Regions from separate parts of the Streptomyces sp. NPDC007157 genome, predicted to be linked through region 2. Evidence: riboswitches for the same ligand, from Rfam matches in the RefSeq annotation. Region 2 holds a riboswitch; each other region holds the start of a gene.
What was found. Region 2 has a riboswitch for thiamine pyrophosphate ahead of thiC (phosphomethylpyrimidine synthase ThiC). Riboswitches for the same ligand answer to the same signal wherever they lie in the genome.
Positions count from the first base shown of each region.

Region 1: it holds a riboswitch for thiamine pyrophosphate, as region 2 does, so the genes downstream of both, ABZ642_RS19195 (thiamine ABC transporter substrate-binding protein) here and thiC (phosphomethylpyrimidine synthase ThiC) in region 2, are expected to answer to the same signal.
Region 3: it holds a riboswitch for thiamine pyrophosphate, as region 2 does, so the genes downstream of both, thiO (glycine oxidase ThiO) here and thiC (phosphomethylpyrimidine synthase ThiC) in region 2, are expected to answer to the same signal.

Region 1 is NZ_JBEYFE010000009.1:237,226-244,196, forward strand. It holds gene ABZ642_RS19185 (cytochrome P450) at 1-1,035, shown strand, start outside; gene rlmN (23S rRNA (adenine(2503)-C(2))-methyltransferase RlmN) at 1,375-2,481, shown strand; TPP riboswitch at 2,570-2,677, shown strand; gene ABZ642_RS19195 (thiamine ABC transporter substrate-binding protein) at 2,754-3,860, shown strand; gene ABZ642_RS19200 (iron ABC transporter permease) at 3,911-5,509, shown strand; gene ABZ642_RS19205 (ABC transporter ATP-binding protein) at 5,509-6,531, shown strand; gene ABZ642_RS19210 (LAETG motif-containing sortase-dependent surface protein) at 6,609-6,971, opposite strand, start outside.
Region 2 is NZ_JBEYFE010000005.1:299,595-306,565, reverse strand. It holds gene ABZ642_RS11585 (serine hydrolase domain-containing protein) at 1-941, shown strand, start outside; gene thiC (phosphomethylpyrimidine synthase ThiC) at 1,050-2,870, opposite strand; TPP riboswitch at 2,863-3,040, opposite strand; gene ABZ642_RS11575 (YibE/F family protein) at 3,112-4,632, shown strand; gene ABZ642_RS11570 (SsgA family sporulation/cell division regulator) at 4,764-5,201, opposite strand; gene ABZ642_RS11565 (IclR family transcriptional regulator C-terminal domain-containing protein) at 5,301-6,089, opposite strand; gene ABZ642_RS11560 (DUF5326 family protein) at 6,301-6,513, opposite strand; gene ABZ642_RS11555 (cupin domain-containing protein) at 6,682-6,971, opposite strand, start outside.
Region 3 is NZ_JBEYFE010000006.1:406,222-413,192, forward strand. It holds gene ABZ642_RS14290 (NAD(P)/FAD-dependent oxidoreductase) at 1-547, shown strand, start outside; gene ABZ642_RS14295 (hypothetical protein) at 579-1,553, opposite strand; gene metF (methylenetetrahydrofolate reductase [NAD(P)H]) at 1,610-2,533, opposite strand; gene thiE (thiamine phosphate synthase) at 2,743-3,390, opposite strand; gene ABZ642_RS14310 (Rv2175c family DNA-binding protein) at 3,425-3,790, opposite strand; gene ABZ642_RS14315 (FAD-dependent oxidoreductase) at 3,923-5,161, opposite strand; TPP riboswitch at 5,291-5,402, shown strand; gene thiO (glycine oxidase ThiO) at 5,400-6,569, shown strand; gene thiS (sulfur carrier protein ThiS) at 6,566-6,766, shown strand; gene ABZ642_RS14330 (thiazole synthase) at 6,770-6,971, shown strand, end outside.

The DNA of each region.
Region 1 (6,971 bases), on a different contig from region 2:
ACCTCCGACCCCCGCTTCTCCCGGGAACAGGTCGTCGGCCGTGACGTCACCAGCATGCGCCCGGAGCCCGTGGCCTCGCAGACGGCGGGCCTGCAGTACATCGACCCGCCCCGGCACAACCGGCTGCGCCGGGTCGTGGCCCGCGCGTTCACCGGGCAGGCCATGCAGCGGCTGCGGCCGATGGCCGAGCGCCGGGCCGCCGAACTGCTCGACGCGATGGCGGCCGCCGGGCCGCCCGCCGACCTCATGGAGCATCTCCACGGCCCCTTCCCGATCGCCGTGATCCGTGACTTCCTCGGCGTCGACGAGAAGGACTGGCACCGCTGGGCGGCGACCGGCGAGGCCCTGCTGTCCGCCGGGCCCGACTCCGAGGAGCGCGGCAAGGAGGCCGCCCGGGCCACCCGGGCCCGGATCGCCGAGCTGCTCCAGCACCGCCGCGAGGAGCCCCGCGAGGACCTCGCCGGGGTGCTGGCACTGGCCACCGAGTCCGGGGAGATCACCGCCGACGAGGCGATCTCCCTGGCCACCGCCATCCAGGTCAGCGGCGGCCACGCGGTCCGCAACAACAGCGGCTCGATGATGTACGCGCTGCTCACCCACCCCCGCCATCTGGAGCGGCTGCGCCGCGAGCCGGAGCTGCTCCCCAAGGCCGTGGACGAACTCTTCCGCTACGTCCCGCACCGCAACGGCGTCGGCATCCCACGGGTCGCCGTCGAGGACGTCGAGGTCGGCGGCCAGCTGATCCGGGCCGGTGAGGTCGTCTACAACGCGTACGTCGCCGCCAACCGTGACCCCGCGGTCTTCACCGACCCCGACGAGCTGGACTTCGACCGCGCCGACGGCCCCCACCTGGCCTTCGGGCACGGTCCGCACCACTGCATGGCCGCCATCATGGCCCGTATGGAGGCCGAGATCATGATCGGCTCGGTCCTCACCCGCTTCCCCGGCATCCGGCTGGCCGTGCCTCCCGAGGAGGTCGAGTTCCAGCGCCAGGGGCTGATCCGCGGACCGCGCACCCTGCCCGTGACCTGGTGACAAGCGCGTGGCACTGGATTCTGTGCGCGGTGGCGGTCTACTTGATGTACGAACTCGGGCACGCTGCGATCATCGAGGGCAACAAGACCGCGCAAGTGGCCGGAGTCCTTACGCTCGTCTTCTGTGCCTACGTCGTCGGGCACGCGGTGGGCACACGCTCGAGCAAGCGGTTGCAGCCAGAGGTGGCGGACCCGCCGCCCCACAGTGTCTAGCGTCCGAAGGCCGGGGGCCGTCCGTCTTGCTTCGGGGACCGGCGACGACAGATGACGACCGTCAGCGACAGGCCCCCAGATCGTCGGTCGCGGGTCACCCGATTGGATCTGCGACACTGGTTGGGCCATGCCTAAGCCCGGAGAACTTACTTTTGTCGCGCCGCGCGGAGCCAAGAAGCCGCCGCGGCATCTCGCCGACCTCACGCCTGCCGAGCGCAAGGACGCGGTGGCCGAGATCGGTGAGAAGCCGTTCCGTGCCAAGCAGCTCTCGCAGCACTACTTCGCGCGGTACGCGCACGACCCCGAGCAGTGGACGGACATCCCCGCAGGCTCCCGGGACCGGCTGCGGGACGCGCTGTTCCCCGAGCTGATGACCGTCGTCCGGCATCTGTCGACGGACGAGGGCACCACCCGCAAGACGCTGTGGCGGCTCTTCGACGGCACGCTCGTCGAGTCCGTGCTGATGCGCTACCCGGACCGGGTGACCATGTGCATCAGCTCACAGGCGGGGTGCGGGATGAACTGCCCGTTCTGCGCGACCGGGCAGGCGGGTCTGGACCGGAATCTGTCCACCGCGGAGATCGTCCACCAGATCGTGGACGGGATGCGGGCACTCAGGGACGGGGAGGTGCCCGGCGGTCCGGCGCGGCTCTCCAACATCGTCTTCATGGGCATGGGCGAGCCCCTCGCCAACTACAAGCGGGTCGTCACCGCCATCCGCGCGCTCACCGATCCGGCCCCGGACGGGCTGGGTCTGTCGCAGCGCGGGATCACCGTGTCGACGGTCGGGCTCGTGCCGGCCATCCACCGGCTCGCCGACGAGGGCCTCAAGTGCCGGCTCGCGATCTCCCTGCACGCCCCCGACGACGAGCTGCGCGACACCCTCGTCCCCGTGAACACGCGGTGGAAGGTGCGCGAGGTCCTCGACGCCGGGTTCGAGTACGTGGAGAAGAGCGGGCGTCGGCTGTCGATCGAGTACGCCCTCATTCGCGACATCAACGACCAGGCGTGGCGGGGCGACCGGCTGGGCCGCCTGCTCAAGGGCAAGCCCGTGCACGTCAACCTCATCCCGCTGAACCCGACACCGGGCTCGAAGTGGACCGCCTCGCGGCCCGAGGACGAGAAGGCGTTCGTCGAGGCGATCGCCGCGCATGGGGTGCCCGTCACCGTCCGGGACACCCGCGGGCAGGAGATCGACGGAGCGTGCGGTCAGCTCGCGGCCACCGAGCGGTAATCTGAGGGCCGTACAGCCATATCGTCGTACGTCGACACCTTCGTACACTGGCATCTTCGTACACTGACATCTTCATATCGACATCTTCATATTCCGACAGGGGAGCGCCACAGCGCTGAGAGTGCGGCAATCGGGCCGCAGACCCTCTGAACCTCGCCCAGGTCATTCTGGGTAGGAAGTTCGGTCATCACTCAAGCTGTTGTGCCCTGCCCGGGTGGTTCCACCGGGTGGGGCCGCGTCTCTTCCTGGTCCACCCCAGGAGGAAAACACCAGTGCACACCAAGACCTTCTTGGCCGCGGCCGTCGGGCTCGGTCTCGTCACGCTGTCCGCGTGCGGGTCGTCCGGCGGCTCCGCAGCGGACTCCAAGACCGTCACCCTGGTCAGCCACGACTCATGGGCCGTCTCCAAGAGCGTGCTCCAGGACTTCGAGAAGCAGTCCGGCTACCACGTGAAGGTCCTCAAGGACGGCGACGCCGGCCAGGCCGTCAACAAGGCGATCCTGACCAAGGACAACCCGCAGGGCGACGTCTTCTTCGGCGTCGACAACACACTGCTCTCCCGCGCCCTCGACAACGGCCTCTTCCAGCCGTACGTGGCCAAGGGCCTCGACCAGGTCGGCACGGACTACCAACTCGACGCGGGCAAGCACCGGGTCACGCCCATCGACTACGGCGACATCTGCGTCAACTACGACAAGGCCTACTTCAGCAAGCACAAGCTGACCCCGCCCACGTCCTACGCCGATCTCGTCAAGCCGCAGTACAAGAACCTCCTCGTCACCGAGAACGCGGCGACCTCCTCGCCGGGGCTGGGATTCCTGCTCGGGAGCGCCGCCCAGTACGGCGACGGTGGCACCTCCGGTTCGAGCGAAGCCGAGAGCGGGGGAAGCTGGCAGGGCTACTGGAAGAAGCTCAAGGAGAACGGCGTCAAGGTCGTCGACGGCTGGGAGCAGGCCTACAACGAGGAGTTCTCCGGCTCGGCCGGCGGCCGGAAGGCGAAGGGCGACCGGCCGCTCGTCGTGTCGTACGCCTCCTCCCCGCCCGCCGAGGTCATCTACGCCGACCCGAAGCCCAGCACCGCGCCCACCGGCGTCGCGACCGGCACCTGCTTCCGGCAGATCGAGTTCGCCGGGCTGCTGAGCAACGCCGGGAACACCCGGGGCGGCAAGGCGCTCATCGACTTCCTGGTCTCCAAGGAGTTCCAGGAGGACATGCCGTTGAACATGTTCGTGTATCCGGTGGTCGAGGGAGCCGGCGTGCCCGCCGAGTTCACGAAGTACGGTCCCGCCGCGAAGGACCCCGAGACCATGGCGCCCGACAAGATCGCCGCCAACCGTGACCAGTGGGTCAAGACGTGGACCTCGCTCGTACTCAAGTAGCCGGTACTCAAGCAGCCGGCAGGCGCGGGAGCGTGGCGCGGCTCGGCCTGATGGCCGTGCCCGTCGCGTTCTTCGCCGTCTTCTTCGCCTGGCCGGTCACGGCGATCGTCACGCGCGGGCTGAAGGCCGACGGGGTGTGGCGGTTCGGACGGATCGCCGACGTCGTCGGCCAGTCCGACATCCGGCACGTCCTGTGGTTCACCACCTGGCAGGCGCTCGCCTCCACCGCGCTCACCCTGCTGGCCGCGCTGCCGGCCGCCTATGTCTTCGCCCGCCTGGACTTCCCGGGCAAGCAGGTGCTGCGAGCGGTGGTCACCGTGCCGTTCGTACTGCCGACGGTGGTGGTCGGTACGGCGTTCCTGGCGCTGGTCGGCCGCGGCGGACTGCTGGACGAGCTGTGGGGCGTACGGCTGGACACCACCGTCTGGGCCATCCTGCTCGCGCATGTCTTCTTCAACTACGCCGTCGTCGTACGGACCGTGGGCGGGCTCTGGGCCCAACTGGACCCGCGGCAGGAGGAGGCCGCGCGGATGCTCGGCGTCTCACCGCTGGGTGCCTGGCGGAAGGTCACCCTGCCCGCGCTGGTGCCCGCCGTGGCCGCCGCGGCGCTGATGGTCTTCCTGTTCACCTTCACCTCCTTCGGTGTGGTGCAGATCCTCGGCGGCCCCACCTTCTCCACCCTCGAAGTGGAGATCTACCGGCAGACCTCCGAGATCTTCGACCTCTCCACGGCCGCCGTTCTCACGATCGTGCAGTTCGTCGCGGTCGGCGCGATCCTCGCCGTGCACGCGTGGACGGTACGGCGGCGGGAGAGCGCGCTGCGGCTGGTGGACCCGTCGGTGACGGCACGCCGGCCGCGCGGCGCCGGGCAGTGGGCGCTGCTCGGCGCGGTCCTCGCCACCATCGCCGTGCTCCTCGTGCTGCCGCTGGCCGTGCTGGTACGCCGGTCGTTCGACGGGGGGTTCGGCTACTACCGGGCGCTGGGTGACGCCGACGGGGGCACCTTCCTGGTCGCGCCCATCCAGTCGGTGGTCAGTTCGCTCGAATACGCCGTCGCCGCGACCGCCATCGCCGTGCTGATCGGCGGGCTGGCCGCCGCCGCACTGGCCCGGCGGGACGCGGGGCGGCTGGTACGGGGCTTCGACGCACTGCTGATGCTGCCGCTCGGGGTGTCCGCGGTGACCGTCGGCTTCGGGTTCCTGATCGCGCTCGACAAGCCGCCGCTGGATCTGCGGCAGTCCTGGATCCTGGTGCCGCTCGCGCAGGCGCTGGTCGGGGTGCCGTTCGTCGTACGGACCATGCTGCCCGTGCTGCGTGCCGTGGACGGACGGCTGCGGGAGGCGGCGGCCGTGCTCGGGGCCTCGCCGTGGCGGGTGTGGCGGGAGGTCGATCTGCCGATGGTGCGACGGGCGTTGCTGGTCGCGGCGGGCTTCGCCTTCGCGGTGTCGCTGGGGGAGTTCGGCGCCACGGTGTTCATCGCCCGACCGGACAACCCGACGCTGCCGGTGGCCGTGGCGCGGTTGCTGTCCCGCCCCGGAGATCTCAACTACGGCCAGGCGATGGCCCTTTCCACGATTCTGATGGTGGTGTGCGCGGTGGCGCTGCTGGTACTGGAGCGACTGCGGACCGACCGGACGGGGGAGTTCTGATGCCGCTTCTCGAACTGGAGCAGGCCACCGTGCGGTTCGGCGGGCGGCCCGTGCTCGACGCCGTGGACCTCCAGGTCGCCGAGCACGAGGTGGTGTGCGTGCTCGGGCCGAGCGGAAGCGGCAAGTCGACGCTGCTGCGGGTGGTTGCGGGGCTGCAACCACCGGACGCTGGGCGGGTGTTGCTCGACGGGCAGGACCAGGTGCGGGTGCCGGCCCATCAGCGCGGGGTCGGGCTGATGTTCCAGGATCATCAGCTGTTCCCGCAGCGGGACGTGGGCGGGAACGTGGCCTTCGGGCTCCGGATGCGTGGCGCCGGTAAGGCGCAACAGGCCGACCGGGTTGCCGAGTTGCTGGAGCTGGTCGGGCTGCCGGGGGCCGCGCGGCGGGCGGTTGCCGGGCTCTCCGGTGGCGAGCAGCAGCGGGTCGCGCTCGCGCGGGCGCTGGCGCCCCGGCCCCGGCTGCTGATGCTCGACGAGCCGCTGGGGCAGCTCGACCGCTCGCTGCGGGAGCGGCTGGTGGTCGAACTGCGGGAACTGTTCGGGCGGTTGGGTACGACCGTGCTCGCGGTCACCCACGACCAGGGCGAGGCCTTCGCGCTGGCCGACCGGGTGGTGGTGATGCGGGACGGCCGGATCGCCCAGTCCGGCACTCCCCTCGATGTCTGGCAGCGGCCGGCCGACGAGTTCGTGGCGCGCTTCCTCGGCTTCGGCAACGTGGTCCGGGCGAGCGTCGAGGGCTCGGCCGCGGTGACGCCCTGGGGGAAGCTGCCGGTGCCCGAGGGATCGGGCCGGGGTGCGCGGACGCTGCTGGTGCGACCCGCGGGCGTACGACTTGTCGCCGCCGACGCGGGGCTGCCCTGCACGGTGACCGCCCGTACCTTCCAGGGCACCCATGTCACCGTCCATCTCCAGCCCCAGGACGGCCCGCGCCTGGAGGCGGCCTGCGCGCTGCGGGAGGCGCCGGCGGCCGGGGACACGGTGGGCGTCGAGTTCGACGCGGCGGAGACCGTCGTACTGGACTGAAGGGCGGCAGGACACGGTCGAGGCCCGTCCCCCGGGGATACGGGGACGGGCCTCGACGGTGTACTGCGGCGGGTGCGTCAGCTTCCGCTGTTCGCCCCACGACGGCGCATGCCGAACCACACGGCGCCGCCGCCGACCACGACGAGCGCGCCCGCGACGCCGGCGATCAGACCGGTGTTGGAGTTGGCACCGGTCTCGGCGAGGTTCGAGTCACCGACCGCCGGGGACGGGGCGTTGTCCGACGCGCCCGCCGGGGCGGTGCTGCTGCTCTCCGAGGCCGACGGGGTCGCGGAGTCGGACTCGGCCGGAGTGGACGCGGACTCCGACGGCGCCGGGGTGGCCGACTCCGACGGGGACGGGCTGGAGCTCTCCTCGCCCTTGCAGGCGGTGGACGAGGTGGTCAGGTTGGGCGTGATGTCCTTGTCGATCTGGATCCTGCC
Region 2 (6,971 bases):
GCGTGGCGAGCACGACGAAGACGTTCGTGGCGACCGTGGTCCTGCAACTCGTGGCGGAGAAGCGGCTGTCGCTGGACGACACCGTCGAGCACTGGCTGCCGGGCATCGTCGCGGGCCACGGCAACGACGGCACCCGTATCACCGTCCGCGACCTGCTCCGCCAGACCAGCGGCCTGTACGACTACGTCGACGACCCGGAGATCCAGGACCGGTTGATCAACCACTTCGACGAGAACCGCTACGACGCCACGCCTGCGGCCGACCTGGTCGCGGTGGCGATGAAGCACCGGCCGGTGTTCGTGCCCGCGCCGGGCGGGGCCACCCGGTGGGCGTACTCCAACACCAACTACCTGCTGGCCGGCATGATCGCGGAGAGGGCCGGCGGCGCACCCTGGGACGCGCTGGTCGAGCACCGGGTGATCGCGAAGCTGGGGCTGCGGAACACCTCCGTTCCCGGGCTCGACCCCTACCTGCCCGACCCGCACGTGAACGCGTACCTGACGACCGCCGACGGCAAGCGTCTCGACGTCACCGAGCACAGCTTCCAGCACACCGCGGACTCCGGGGTGGTGAGCACCACCGCCGACCTGAACACCTTCTTCCGGGCGCTGGCCGGTGGGAAGCTGCTGCCGGCCGAGCAGTGGCGCGAGATGCGGCGGACCGTCCAGCGGACCGACGACCCGGAGGACGTGGCGGAGATGCCCGAGGGCACCTACGGTCTCGGGCTGCGCCGGATCCCGCTCTCCTGCGGCGGTTTCTACTACGCCCACGAGGGCGACGGGGCGGGTGTCAACACCCGCCCCGCGGTGAGCGCGGACGGCAAACGCGCGGTGACCGTCTCCCTCACCACCACTACCGCGCCGCCGGATCTGGCGGCTCTCAACCGCGCGACGGGCGCCCTCGTCGACCACGCCCTGTGCGACAAGCCCGCGACGAGCTAGGCGGTTGCGACCTCCGGGCGCACGGCCGCCGCCGATCGCCGGCCAGGGCGGGGGCGCTGCACCCGGGGCCGTCGCCGGTCTCCCGGTGCAGCGCACCGACGGTCGATGTCAGTCCGCGATCGGCAGGTACACCCGGTTCCCGCTCGCCGCGAACTCCTTCGACTTCTGCAGCATCCCCTCCACGACCTCCTCGGCAGACGCCCCCTCAGCCGCCGCCCCACCGAACCGCTCTGTGATGCTGTGGCTGATCTTCATCGAGCAGAACTTCGGCCCGCACATCGAGCAGAAGTGGGCCGTCTTCGCCGGCTCCGCCGGAAGCGTCTCGTCGTGGAACTCGCGTGCCGTGTCCGGGTCCAGGGCGAGGTTGAACTGGTCCTCCCACCGGAACTCGAAGCGGGCGTCGGACAGCGCGTCGTCCCACTCCTGCGCGCCCGGGTGGCCCTTGGCGAGGTCCGCCGCGTGGGCGGCGATCTTGTAGGTGATCACGCCGGTCTTGACGTCGTCCCGGTTGGGCAGACCCAGGTGCTCCTTGGGCGTGACGTAGCACAGCATCGCCGTGCCCCACCAGGCGATCATCGCGGCACCGATGCCGGAGGTGATGTGGTCGTACGCCGGCGCGACGTCCGTGGTCAGCGGGCCGAGCGTATAGAACGGAGCCTCATCGCAGATCTCCTGCTGAAGGTCGATGTTCTCCTTGATCTTGTGCATCGGGACATGGCCCGGGCCCTCGATCATCGTCTGTACATGGAAACGCCTGGCGATCCGGTTGAGTTCCCCGAGCGTGCGCAACTCCGCGAACTGGGCCTCGTCGTTGGCGTCCGCGATGGAGCCGGGGCGCAGGCCGTCGCCCAGCGAGTACGTGACGTCGTAGGCGGCGAGGATCTCGCAGAGTTCCTCGAAGTTCTCGTACAGGAACGATTCCTTGTGGTGCGCGAGGCACCAGGCCGCCATGATCGAGCCGCCGCGCGAGACGATGCCGGTCTTGCGGTTGGCGGTGAGCGGCACATACGGCAGCCGCACCCCCGCGTGGACGGTCATGTAGTCCACACCCTGCTCGGCCTGTTCGATCACGGTGTCCTTGTAGATCTCCCAGGTCAGCTCCTCGGCCCTGCCGTCGACCTTCTCCAGGGCCTGGTAGAGCGGCACCGTGCCGATGGGGACGGGGGAGTTGCGCAGCACCCATTCGCGGGTGGTGTGGATGTTGCGCCCGGTGGACAGATCCATGACCGTGTCGGCGCCCCAGCGGGTCGCCCAGGTCATCTTCTCGACCTCCTCCTCGATCGAGGAAGTCACCGCCGAGTTGCCGATGTTGGCGTTGACCTTCACCAGGAACCGCTTGCCGATGATCATCGGCTCGATCTCCGGGTGGTTGACGTTGGCCGGCAGCACGGCCCGTCCCGCCGCGATCTCCTCACGGACGACCTCGGGGGAGACGTTCTCGCGGATGGCCACGTACTCCATCTCCGGGGTGACCTCACCCCGGCGGGCATAGGCCAGTTGTGTGACCGCCTCGCCGTCCCGGCTGCGACGCGGCTGGCGCGGGCGGCCCGGGAATACCGCGTCCAGGTTGCGCAGCCCACCACGCGGCGAGGTGTGCTTGACCCCGTCGTCCTCGGGACGGACGGGGCGGCCCGCGTACTCGGCGGTGTCCCCGCGGGCGATGATCCAGTTCTCCCGCAGCGGCGGCAGACCCCTGCGGACGTCGGTCTCGACGAGCGGATCGGTGTACGGGCCGGAGGTGTCGTAGAGCGTGACCGACTGCCCGTTGGTGAGGTGCACCTGACGGACCGACACCCGAAGGTCGGGGCGCGAACCCTCGACATACCCCTTGTGCCAGCCGATGGACTTCCCGGCCCCTGTGGACGGTTCACCCGCAATGGGCTGTTCGTCCTGACTGAGGGCAGGCGTGCGTGCGTCCTTGTTGGTCATGAGACCTACTCCCTACGCCGGCATTACCCGGTAACAGGTTCGGCGGTCGACGCAGCGGCTTCCGTCGGGCGGCGTTTCCTGTGAAACATCACTCGTTCCACGTGAAACATCGCGAATACGGAGGTCAGCGCCCTCTCAGCCCGGTGCTCCGAGCTCCCGCGTGTGCAAAGGTGCCTCCACGCTAGCGTCAATTCGGGCGCGGTGAACAGAGGGCCCCTGCCGTTCTTGCGATGATCGGGCGGTGACCACGACACAGCAGCACCCCTATCCGCCCCCCGACCCGAGGCGCGGCAACGGTGCCGCACAGGGCGGCGGAACCGGCCACGGGGGCCATGGTGCCGGTGACGCGCACGACCACGGGCAGGGCCACCCGCACGACCAGGGGCACGCCCACAGTCACGACGACGGCCATGCCAACGGCCACCCGCCAGGTCGAGGACCCGGGCAGGGCGGTTCCGGGTCAGGCGGCGGGCACGGTCACTCGCACAGCCATGGCCCCGCCGCGCCGGTCTCCAAGCATCTGCGCAAGGTCATCGCAGCGATCCTCATCCCCTTCACCGCAGCGGTCGTGGCCGGCCTCGTGGTGCTGTGGCCCGGCGGCGCCCCGGCACACGAGCGCACCGGCGTCGGCTTCGACCGCCAGACACAGCAGGCCACGGTCACCAAGGTCGTCCCGGTCAGCTGCAAGTCGGTCAACGCCTCCGGGGGCGGCTCGACCGGCGACACCTCCGCCGCCGAGGGCAGCTCCGCCAAGCAGGAGGAGGACGGCACCTGCAAGAAGGCGACGGTCCGGGTCGACACCGGCAAGGACAAAGGCCGCACGTTCACCGAGATCGTGCAGCCCGACCAGTCCCGTCAACTGGATGAGGGCGAGAAGGTCGTGGTCGCCTACGAGCCCTCGGCGCCCAAGGACCTGCAGTACTCGGTCACCGATGTGAACCGGAAGCTCCCGATGGCGCTGCTGGCCGGGATCTTCGCACTCGCCGTCGTCGTGGTGGGCCGGCTGCGCGGTGTGATGGCGCTCGTCGCGCTCGCCGTCAGTTTCATGGTGCTGACCCTGTTCATCCTGCCGGCGATCCTGCAGGGCTCGAATCCGCTGCTGGTGGCGGTGGTCGGGGCGAGCGCCATCATGCTGATCGCCCTGTACATGTGCCATGGCCTGTCGGCCCGGACCTCGGTGGCGGTGCTGGGCACGCTGGTCTCGCTGTGCCTGATCGGCGTCCTCGGCTCGGAGTTCATCGACTGGGCCGCGCTCACCGGCAACACCGACGACAACACCGGCCTGATCCACGGCCTGTACCCGTCGATCGACATGAGTGGTCTTTTGCTGGCCGGCGTCATCATCGGTTCGCTCGGTGTCCTGGACGATGTGACGGTGACCCAGACCTCGGCCGTCTGGGAGCTGCACGAGGCCAACCCGACGATGGGCTGGCGCGGGCTGTACCGGGCGGGCATCCGCATCGGCCGCGACCACATCGCGTCCGTCGTCAACACCCTCGTCCTGGCCTACGCGGGCGCCGCGCTGCCGCTGCTGCTGCTCTTCTCCATCGCGCAGAGCAGCGTGGCGACGGTCGCCAACAGTGAGCTGGTGGCCGAGGAGATCGTGCGTACGCTGGTCGGCTCGATCGGCCTGGTCGCCTCGGTACCCGTCACCACGCTGCTCGCGGCCCTGGTGGTGTCGGCCGACCGGCCGGGCACGGCGACGGTCGCGTCCGTGGAGGCCCCGGCGCGCAGCGGGCGAGGGCGGCGCCGGAAGCGGTGAGGGCGCGGTGGGCGGCACATGACGGCGCGCACGAGGAGAAGCGTTCCGCCGCCGCCCAGGGACGCGCAGAAGCGTTCCTGCGCATCCTCACGCGGCTCGGCGGAGCGGCTCACGCCCCGTGCCGTAACGCTTCAGCCCGCGCTCTGCTCCTCGGCCAGGATGCGGTCCAGAGCCTCGTCGAGATGGGCGTCGAAGTCGGCGAGCGCACCTTCCTGGCCCAGCGGCACCAGCTTGTCGGTACGGTCGAGAAAGGCCACCAGCGGTGGTGCCGAGGACCGGAAAACCGCCTGGTCGCCCCCGACCTGAAGCCTGATCAAAACCTCGCCCAGCACCTCGGAGTCGGCGGGGGCGATATGCACATCGCCCTCCCCGCACGGCCGGCCCACCCCGTCGATCAGCAGCTCACGGCCGAAGGCCCAGGTCACCGGCGCGTCCCCGGGCAGATGGAAAGTGAGCCGCACGGCATACGGATCACAGGTCTCGTAGCGCAACTCCACGGGGATGCGGAAGGAGAGCTCCTCCGAGACGAGAAAGCTCATCATGACTTCTGCTTGTACGGACTCGCGCATCGCCTACCCCGTCATATGACACCGACTGGCCGGGTTTTATCCCTTTGATGGTGGTCAAATCTTGCTGAACGTACACAGCAGATCACAAGGAGTGAGTTTTCAGATACTGATAGCGATCGCCAGGGATCCCAGATGCCGACCCACCTCCGCCTGCAACTGGCGTGCGGCGGGCAGCAGCCGGTCGGCCTGGTGGAGAGGGAGGGAGATGGCCACCGTGGCCGCCGTGGTGCCGACGGTGATGGGGATCGCCGCGCACACCGTGCCCAGCGCGTACTCCTGGCGCTCCACCAACGGCTCCATCCGCCGCGTCCGTTCCAGCCGCCGCAGCAGTGCATGGCTGTCACGGACCGTGTACGGGGTGAGGGCCTGCAGGGGGTAGCGGTCGAGATGGTCACGGCGGGCGTTCTCGTCCAGCTGGAAGAGCAGACACTGGCCGATGGCGTGCGCGTGCGCGGTCTCGCGGAAGTCGGCCCACTCCTCGACCGCCGGGGTGCCCGGGGAGTCGGACACGCACACGACCTCGATCTCGCCGTCCCGGTACATGGCGTAGTACACCGGCGCACCGATCGAATCCCGCCAGTGGGCGAGGGTGTCGACAACCACGCTGCGACGTTTCTGCTGCGCCCCGCTGCTGCTCAGCCGCTCCGCGGCCTCACCGAGGAAGAACAGCCCCTTGTCGCGGCGCAGATAGCCCTCGTGGACCAGGGTGCGCAGCAGGTGGTAGGCGGTGGGCAGCGCGAGGGCGGTCTCGCGGGCCAGTTGTTTGGCAGGGGCGCCGTGTTCGTGTCCGGCGACACACTCCAGCAGGCGCATCGCACGCTGCACGGAGCCGATGAGAGTGGCCGAGTGCGGCTGTGCGGGGTCGGACGAGGTGGCCGGCCGTTGCACGGGGGGTGTGCCGGACCGGCGCTGGGTGGGGGGTGGTGAATGTTCCGTGGGGGCGGAGGTGGCATCAAGCGTGGCCAAGGGTCACTCCCGGAGCGCGAGGGGGTCAGCGACTCTAACCGTCCGCCACCGCTCCCGGTCGGCCCGTGCGGGAAACTTCCCTCCCCCGAGGGAACCGGCGATTCCTGTTACCGGTCACCGATTCCCACGGTCCTCACCAGTCGCTCTTCGATGAGGAGTTCGACATGAACTTCCGCACGATGTAGATCAGTCCGCCGACCAGCGCCACGAAGATCAGCAACTTGAAGAGCAGGTAGGCCAGGAAGCCGACGATGGAGCCGATCAGGCCGCCGAACACCACCAGCGCGATGACCGGCACCGCGATCCACTTCACCCACCACGGCAGACCCGTGAAGATCTCTCGCATTGCCCTGCCCTCTGCTTTCCCGTGCGCTTCGGCACGTACCGTCGGTCTCGTGCGCGCCGCACGATGCGATGTCCTGCACTCGATGCTAGAGCCGCGAGGGGGTCGTCCGGAGGCCCCTGATCCCTTGTCCTCCCCTGACCCTTCCCCTAGGGAACCCCGAGGGGAAGGTCACGCCTCGGGGGGAGAGAAGACGACCAGGACCCTCAGATCCTCGCTGATGTGATGGAACTTGTGGGCCACCCCGGCCGGCACGTACACCACACTGCCCCGGGCCACCTGCGTGGTCTCCAGGCCGACGGTGATCGCGGCGCGGCCGCTGACGACGAAGTAGACCTCGTCCTGGTTGTGCGGCTTCTGCGGGTCCTGCTCGCCCGCGTTCAGGGCGTAGAGGCCGACCGACATGTTCCGCTCGCGCAGAAACTGCAGGTACGCCCCGTCGTTGGCGGCGCGTTCCGCCT
Region 3 (6,971 bases), on a different contig from region 2:
CGCGCTGCGGGGCGGGCCCGAGGCCGGTGCCGCGCACCGCACGATCGTGCACGCCCCGGACGACGAGACCGAGCTGGACCTGCTGTCCGCACCCGGCGGCGACCGTCCGGTGCGCCCCACCGTGACGGTGCTGCGCCCCGACGACCCGGCACTGAGACCGGACGACGACCACGAGTCCGTGGTGCTGTCGGCGGTGCTGTCGACCGATGCCGGCTGGGAGAGGGCCGACACGGCCCGGGTGTGTACGGAATTTCTCCTGGAAGCCGCCGAGGCCGCCGTCCCGGGGCTGCGGGAGCGCCTGATCTGGCACGAGACGCTGCTGCCGGAACAGGTCACGGGGACCGGGGGGTTCGGGGAGATCTCGGCTCCCGCCCTCGCCTCCGGCAAGGGCCGTTTCCTGCATCCGGCCAACACCACCCGGCTGCCGGGCCTGTACCGGGTCGGCGGCTGGTCGCACCCCGGCGGCGGGCTTGCGCACACCGGTATGTCCGGGGCGCTGGTGGCCGGGCTGATCGTGGAGGGGCCGGAGTTCCGCGGCTCGCAGTGAGGCGCGGCCCACGCCGCACGGAACAGCAGCTTCAGAAACGGTACTGCTCGTCGTACCCGGTGCCGTGCTGGCCCTGCTGCTGGCCCTGCCCGTCGCCCTGGTAGGGGTACGGCTGCTCCTGCGGGAGTTCGCCGCCGTAGGTCTCGTCGGCGCGCTGCTGGGGAACCCAGACACCGCCCGCCGGGGTCTCGCCGTAGCCGCCGTTGCCGTACTGGTCCTGGGCGTAGCCCTGCTGGTCGTACTGCTGGGTGCCGTACGACTGGTCGTACCCGGCGCCGCCGTAGGTCTGGTTGCCGATGTACGGGTCGGAGTAGTTGGCGTACTGCTGCTGGCCGTTGGCGTCGTAGCCGTACTGCTGCTGGCCGTAGCCGGAGTAGTCGTAGGCGTAGTTCTGGTCGGTGCCCTGGGCGGCGTACGCCTGGTCCTGGCCGGCGGTCGCGTAGGCGGGGTCGCCGGTGGTGGCGTAGCCGGAGTCGTTGTATATGCCGTAGGAGCCGGTGTCGTCGGGCATCGGCTGCGGCTCGTACACCGCCGTGGACTCGGCGGCCGCGGGCTCGGCGGTGCGGCCCGGGGAGAAGACGTCGTCCCGGTCGTAGTCGTCGCCGTAGGCCGGGTTACCGCCGGTGTCGTAGCCGGCCTGCTGGTCGGCGTAGGCGGCGTCGGCCGCGTCCGGGTCGGTGGCCTCCAGGCCGGGGTCCTCGTCCGGCTCGCCGCGGCGGCGCTTGGTCAGGCCGCCCTCACCGTCCGCGCCGGGGCGCTTGACCGCCCAGCCGGACTCGAAGCCGCGGCGGAACGAGAGCGTGACGTAGGTCTGGCCGACCGCGAACGCGATCGCGCCGAGCCCGATGACGATCACCGACGGAATCAGGACACCGAACACGACCCCGAGGAAGCCGGCGAAGGCGAGCAGCCGCCAGCGCAGCCGCGCCTTGTACTGCAGCAGTACCTCGCCCAGCAACCACAGCGCGACGATGCCGAACGCTACGTAGAGGACCGTCCAGCCCATGTACGCCCCTCTCCCAGTAACCGCTACGCAGTGTGTCGTACTCCGGTGCGGCCGGTCTAGGCCCGCGGGGGATGGTGCAGGCCCAGGTTCTCGTGGATTTCCAGCGTCGCCGTGGAGCTGTTGAGCGTGATGAAGTGCAGTCCGGGGACGCCTTCGGCCAGCAGCCGTGCGCAGAACTCCGTGGCGAACTCGATACCGATGGAGCGTACCGCCGCCGGATCGTCTTTGGCTGTGAGGATCCGCTCTTTCAGGGCGTCCGGGAAGGCCGCGTTGCTGAGTTTGGGCAGCCGTTCCAGCATCTTCACACTGGTGACGGGCAGGATTTCCGGAATCACCGGGGTCTCGCAGCCGGCCGCGGCGACCCGGTCGCGAAGGCGAAGGTAGGACTCGGGCTGGAAGAACATCTGCGTGATGGCGTAGTCGGCGCCGGCGCGGCACTTGTCGACGAAGTGCCGGACGTCGGTGTCCCAGTCGCCGGAGCGCGGGTGCATCTCCGGGAAGGCCGCCACGCCCACGCAGAAGTCACCGGACTCCTTGATGAGCCGGACGAGTTCGGCCGCGTAGGTCAGGCCCCGCGGGTGCGCCACCCACTCCCCCATCGGGTCACCGGGCGGGTCGCCGCGCACCGCGAGCATGTTGCGGATCCCGGCGTCCGCGTACTGCCCGATGATGTTGCGCAGTTCGGCCAGGGAGTGGTCGACCGCGGTGAGGTGGGCGACCGGGGTGAGCGTGGTGTCGGCGACGATCTGCTGGGTCTCCCTGACGGTGCCCGCCCGGGTGGAGCCGCCGGCACCGTAGGTCACGGAGACGAAGTCGGGGGCGACCGCCTCGACCCGCCGGAGCGCGCTCCACAGGTTCCGCTCGCCCTTGGGGGTTTTCGGCGCCGAGAACTCGAACGAGTACGTGGTCTTGCCGGAGGCGAGCATGTCACGCACCGTGCGTGCGCGGTCAGTCCTGGTGGATGCGGTTCCGAGGGCCATACTCGCAGGTTAGCCAGGGGTGGACGGACACCCAACCGCACTCGGGATATTTGCCCGGATTGTCGGCCCCACGTCCGGATACTGGACAAGTTTCCGGACGCTCCGCCGGTGAGCCGCGCCGACCGGAGCGGGCGCGGCGCAGGAGCTACGCCGATCTGAGCGGGCGCGGCCGAGAAGCCACGCCTACCTGAGCGGGCGCGGCCCAGGAGCTACGCCGACCGCAGTCGCTTCGCGAACTCGGCCGCCGCGGCGCCCGGGTCGTCGGCCTCGGTGAGCGCGCGGACCACGACCACCCGGCGGGCGCCCGCGTCCAGCACCTGGTCGAGGTTGCCCAGGTCGATGCCGCCGATGGCGAACCACGGGCGGTCCGTGCCCAGGGCGGCGGTGTACCGCACCAGGTCGAGGCCGGGAGCGGGACGGCCGGGCTTGGTGGGGGTGGGCCAGCAGGGGCCGGTGCAGAAGTAGTCCACACCGTCCTCGACGGCGGCCGCGGCGGCCTCGGAGTCGGCGTGCGTGGAGCGGCCGATCAGGACGTCCGGGCCGAGGATCGCCCTGGCGGCCGGGACCGGCAGGTCGCCCTGGCCGAGGTGGAGCACATCGGCGCCGGCCGCGTGGGCGACGTCCGCGCGGTCGTTGACCGCGAGCAGCTTGCCGTGCCGGGCGCAGGCGTCGGCGAACACGGCGAGGTGCTCCAGCTCCTCGGCCGCCTCCATGCCCTTGTCGCGCAGCTGCACGATGTCGACACCGCCCGCCAGGACCGCGTCCAGGAACCCGGCGAGGTCGCCCTGCTCCTTACGGGCGTCTGTGCACAGGTACAGCCGGGCGTCGGCCAGCTGCGCGCGGGCGGTGTCGGTCATCGGTGCGTCCCCCGTTGTGTCGGTACTGGCTGCCTCAGACGGCGAGCGCCTGGGCGCGGCGCTTCACCTCCGTGCCACGATTCTCGCTGAGCGCCTGCGCGGGGGTGCCGGGCAGGGTCTCGTCGGGCGTGAACAGCCACTCCAGCATCTCTTCGTCCGTGAAGCCGTCGTCCCGCAGGAGCGTCAAGGTTCCGGACAGGCCCTTGACGACCTTGTCCTCGTCGATGAAGGCGGCGGGGACGTGCAGCGCGCGGTTCTCACCACGGCGGACGGCGATGAGCTGGCCCTCCTTGACCAGCTGCCGCACGCGCGTCACATCGACGTCCAGCATCTCTGCGATGTCGGGGACGGTGAGCCAGGCGGGGACGAGAACATCGATCTTTGCGTCAATCTCGGTCACGGAAACAAGGGTAGGCGTTCCGGCGGGTGGGTCGCGATAGGGAAGCGCCAGGATGGGTGGGTGATCGGCTGCGGTTCGTCATGGCTGGTCGCGCCCGCGCGGCGGAGCCGCACATGTCCCGGCCCCGCGCCCCTAAAGGGGCGCCGCGGTCGCGTTCTTCAAGGGGCGGGCGGGGTCGGACAGGGCTTCCGGGTCCATCTGGCGGCCCCCTTCGATCAGCCTGCGCCCCTGCGCCAGGTCTCGTGGGCGGCCTACCGCCAGGAGAGCGACCAGGCGGTCCTCGCGGAGCCAGCAGACGCTCCAGGCCGGGCCCGTCGGGTCGCCGCGCCAGATCATGCGGTCGGCGACGGCGTGGTGGCCGGCGTACTGCACGAAGCGGCCGAACTGCTCCGACCAGAAGTACGGCACCGGGTCGTAGACCGCGTCGGACTCGCCGAGGATGTTGGCGGCCACCGTGCGCGGGCCCTGGAGGGCGTTGTCCCAGTGGTGGACCAGCAGGCGCTCGCCGTAGCGGCCGGACGGGAAGGAGGCGCAGTCGCCGACCGCGTAGACGTCCGGGACGCCGGTGCGCAGCCGGTCGTCGGCCAGCACCTCCCCGTGCGCGCCCAGTTCGATGCCGGAGCCGGCGAGCCAGGCGGTGGCGGGGCGGGCGCCGATGCCGACCACGACGGCGCCCGCGGGCACCCGCGAGCCGTCGTCGAGCACCACCGCGCCGGGTTCGACCCGCGCCACGCGCGCGTGCGTGCGCAGTTCGGCGCCGCTGTCGGCGTACCAGCCGGTCATCGGCGCGGCCACCTCGGCCGGGAGCGCTCCCGCGAGCGGGCGGTCGGCGGCCTCCACGACGGTCACCGCGCAGCCGGCCTGCCGGGCCGCGGTGGCGAACTCGGCGCCGATCCAGCCCGCGCCGACCACCACGATGTCGTGCTGCCGGGCGAGCACGGGCCGCAGCCGCTCGGCGTCGTCCAGGGTGCGCAGCAGATGGACGCCGGGCACGCCCTCGGTGCCGGGCAGCGTGATCGGCTCGGCGCCGGTGGCGAGCACCAGGTCGTCGTAGGGCACCGGTCCGGTCTCGGTGTCCAGCTCACGGTCGGCGGGGCGCACGCCGAGGGCCTCACGGCCCAGCGCCAGCTCGATGCCGAGCGCCTCGAAGTCGACCTCGAAGGCGGAGCCCTCGGACTTGCCGAGCAGCACCGCCTTGGAGAGCGGCGGCCGGTCGTACGGCTGGTGCGGCTCGGCGCCGATCAGGGTGACGGTGTCGGTGAACCCCCGCTCGCGCAGGGCCACGGCGGTCTGCACCCCGGCCATGCCCGCGCCCACGACGACCACGCGTCGCTTCTGTGACGTGCTCGGTCGCTGCGTCTGCTCGCTCACCTGATCACCATAGACAAGAACCATAGACAACTGACAAAGAGTCAGTCAGTGGGCGTGCTGAGTGACCTGTTCCACACCGCCGGGGCAGGCCGTCTTACAAGGGCGGAGGCCCGCGGGCTAGGGTGGCCGGGAAGCACACGCGGGAGCCCGGACGCACCGGGCTGAGAGGGAGGCTGGCGGCCTCCGACCGTACGAACCTGATCCGGGTCATGCCGGCGAAGGGAGGGGCTGGACGCCCATGTCCGCACATACGTCCGACGTCCTGGTCATCGGGGGCGGGATCATCGGCCTGGTGACTGCCTGGCGGTCCGCGCAGCGCGGGCTCGCCACCGCCGTGGTCGACCCCGAGCCCGGCGGCGGGGCCGCGCAGGTCGCGGCGGGGATGCTGGCCGCGGTCACCGAACTGCACTACGGCGAGCAGACCCTGCTGGGACTCAACCTGGCCTCCGCCCGCCGCTATCCCGACTTCGCCGCCGAGCTCACCGAGCTGACCGGCCACGACCTCGGCTACCGGCGCTGCGGCACGCTCGCGGTCGCGCTGGACGCCGACGACCGGGCGCACCTGCGCGAGCTGCACGCCCTCCAGCATCAGTCCGGGCTGGACTCCGAGTGGCTGTCCGGGCGGGAGTGCCGGCGCCTGGAGCCGATGCTCGCGCCGGGTGTGCGCGGCGGGCTGCGGGTCGACGGCGACCACCAGATCGACCCGCGCCGGCTGGCGGCCGCGCTGGTGGCGGCGTGCGAGCGGGCCGGGGTGGTCTTCCACCGCGGCTGGGCCGAGCGTCTGGAGGTGGTACGGGAGCGGGCGGCCGGTGTCCTCACGCGCGCGGGGGACCTGTTGGCCGCGGACCGGGTCGTGCTCGCCGGCGGCAGCCTGAGCGGGCGGCTGGCGGGGGTGCCGGACGAGGCGCTGCCGCCGGTGCGGCCCGTGAAGGGGCAGGTGCTGCGGCTGACCGTGCCCGCACCGTACGCGCCGTTCCTGAGCCGGACCGTGCGGGCCGTGGTGCGCGGTGGCCATCTCTACCTGGTGCCCCGGGAGAACGGCGAGCTGGTCGTGGGGGCGACCAGCGAGGAGCTGGGCTGGGACACGACGGTCACGGCGGGGGGCGTGTACGAGCTGCTGCGCGACGCGCACGAGCTGGTGCCCGGCATCACCGAGCTGCCGCTGACCGAGACCCGGGCCGGGCTGCGCCCCGGCTCCCCCGACAACGCGCCGCTGCTCGGGCCGACCCGCCTCGACGGGCTGCTGCTGGCCACCGGGCACCACCGCAACGGAGTGCTGCTCACGCCGGTCACGGGAGACGTGATGGCGGAGCTGCTGACCGGCGGTGAGCTGCCGGAAGAGGCCCGTCCGTTCAGCCCGAAGCGTTTCGGCCCCGTCCCCGGCCCACTCCTGGAGCAGACCGCATGAACATCTCCGTCAACGGGGAGCGCCGGGAGATCACCCCCGGCACCGCTCTCGACACGCTCGTGAAGTCCCTGACGGTCGCGCCGTCCGGGGTGGCCGCGGCGGTCAACGAGACCGTCGTACCGCGCGGGGAGTGGCCGGGTACGGCGCTCGCCGAGGGTGACCGCGTGGAAGTCCTGACCGCCGTACAGGGAGGCTGAGCCATGGCCGACGATCCTTTCGTGCTCGGGGGTACGGCCTTCTCCTCCCGGCTGATCATGGGCACCGGGGGTGCGCCCAGCCTGGAGGTGCTGGAGCGGGCGCTGGTCGCCTCCGGGACCGAGCTGACGACGGTCGCGATGCGGCGGGTGGATCCGGGGGTACGGGGGTCCGTGCTGTCGGTCCTCGAACGGCTGGGGATCCGGG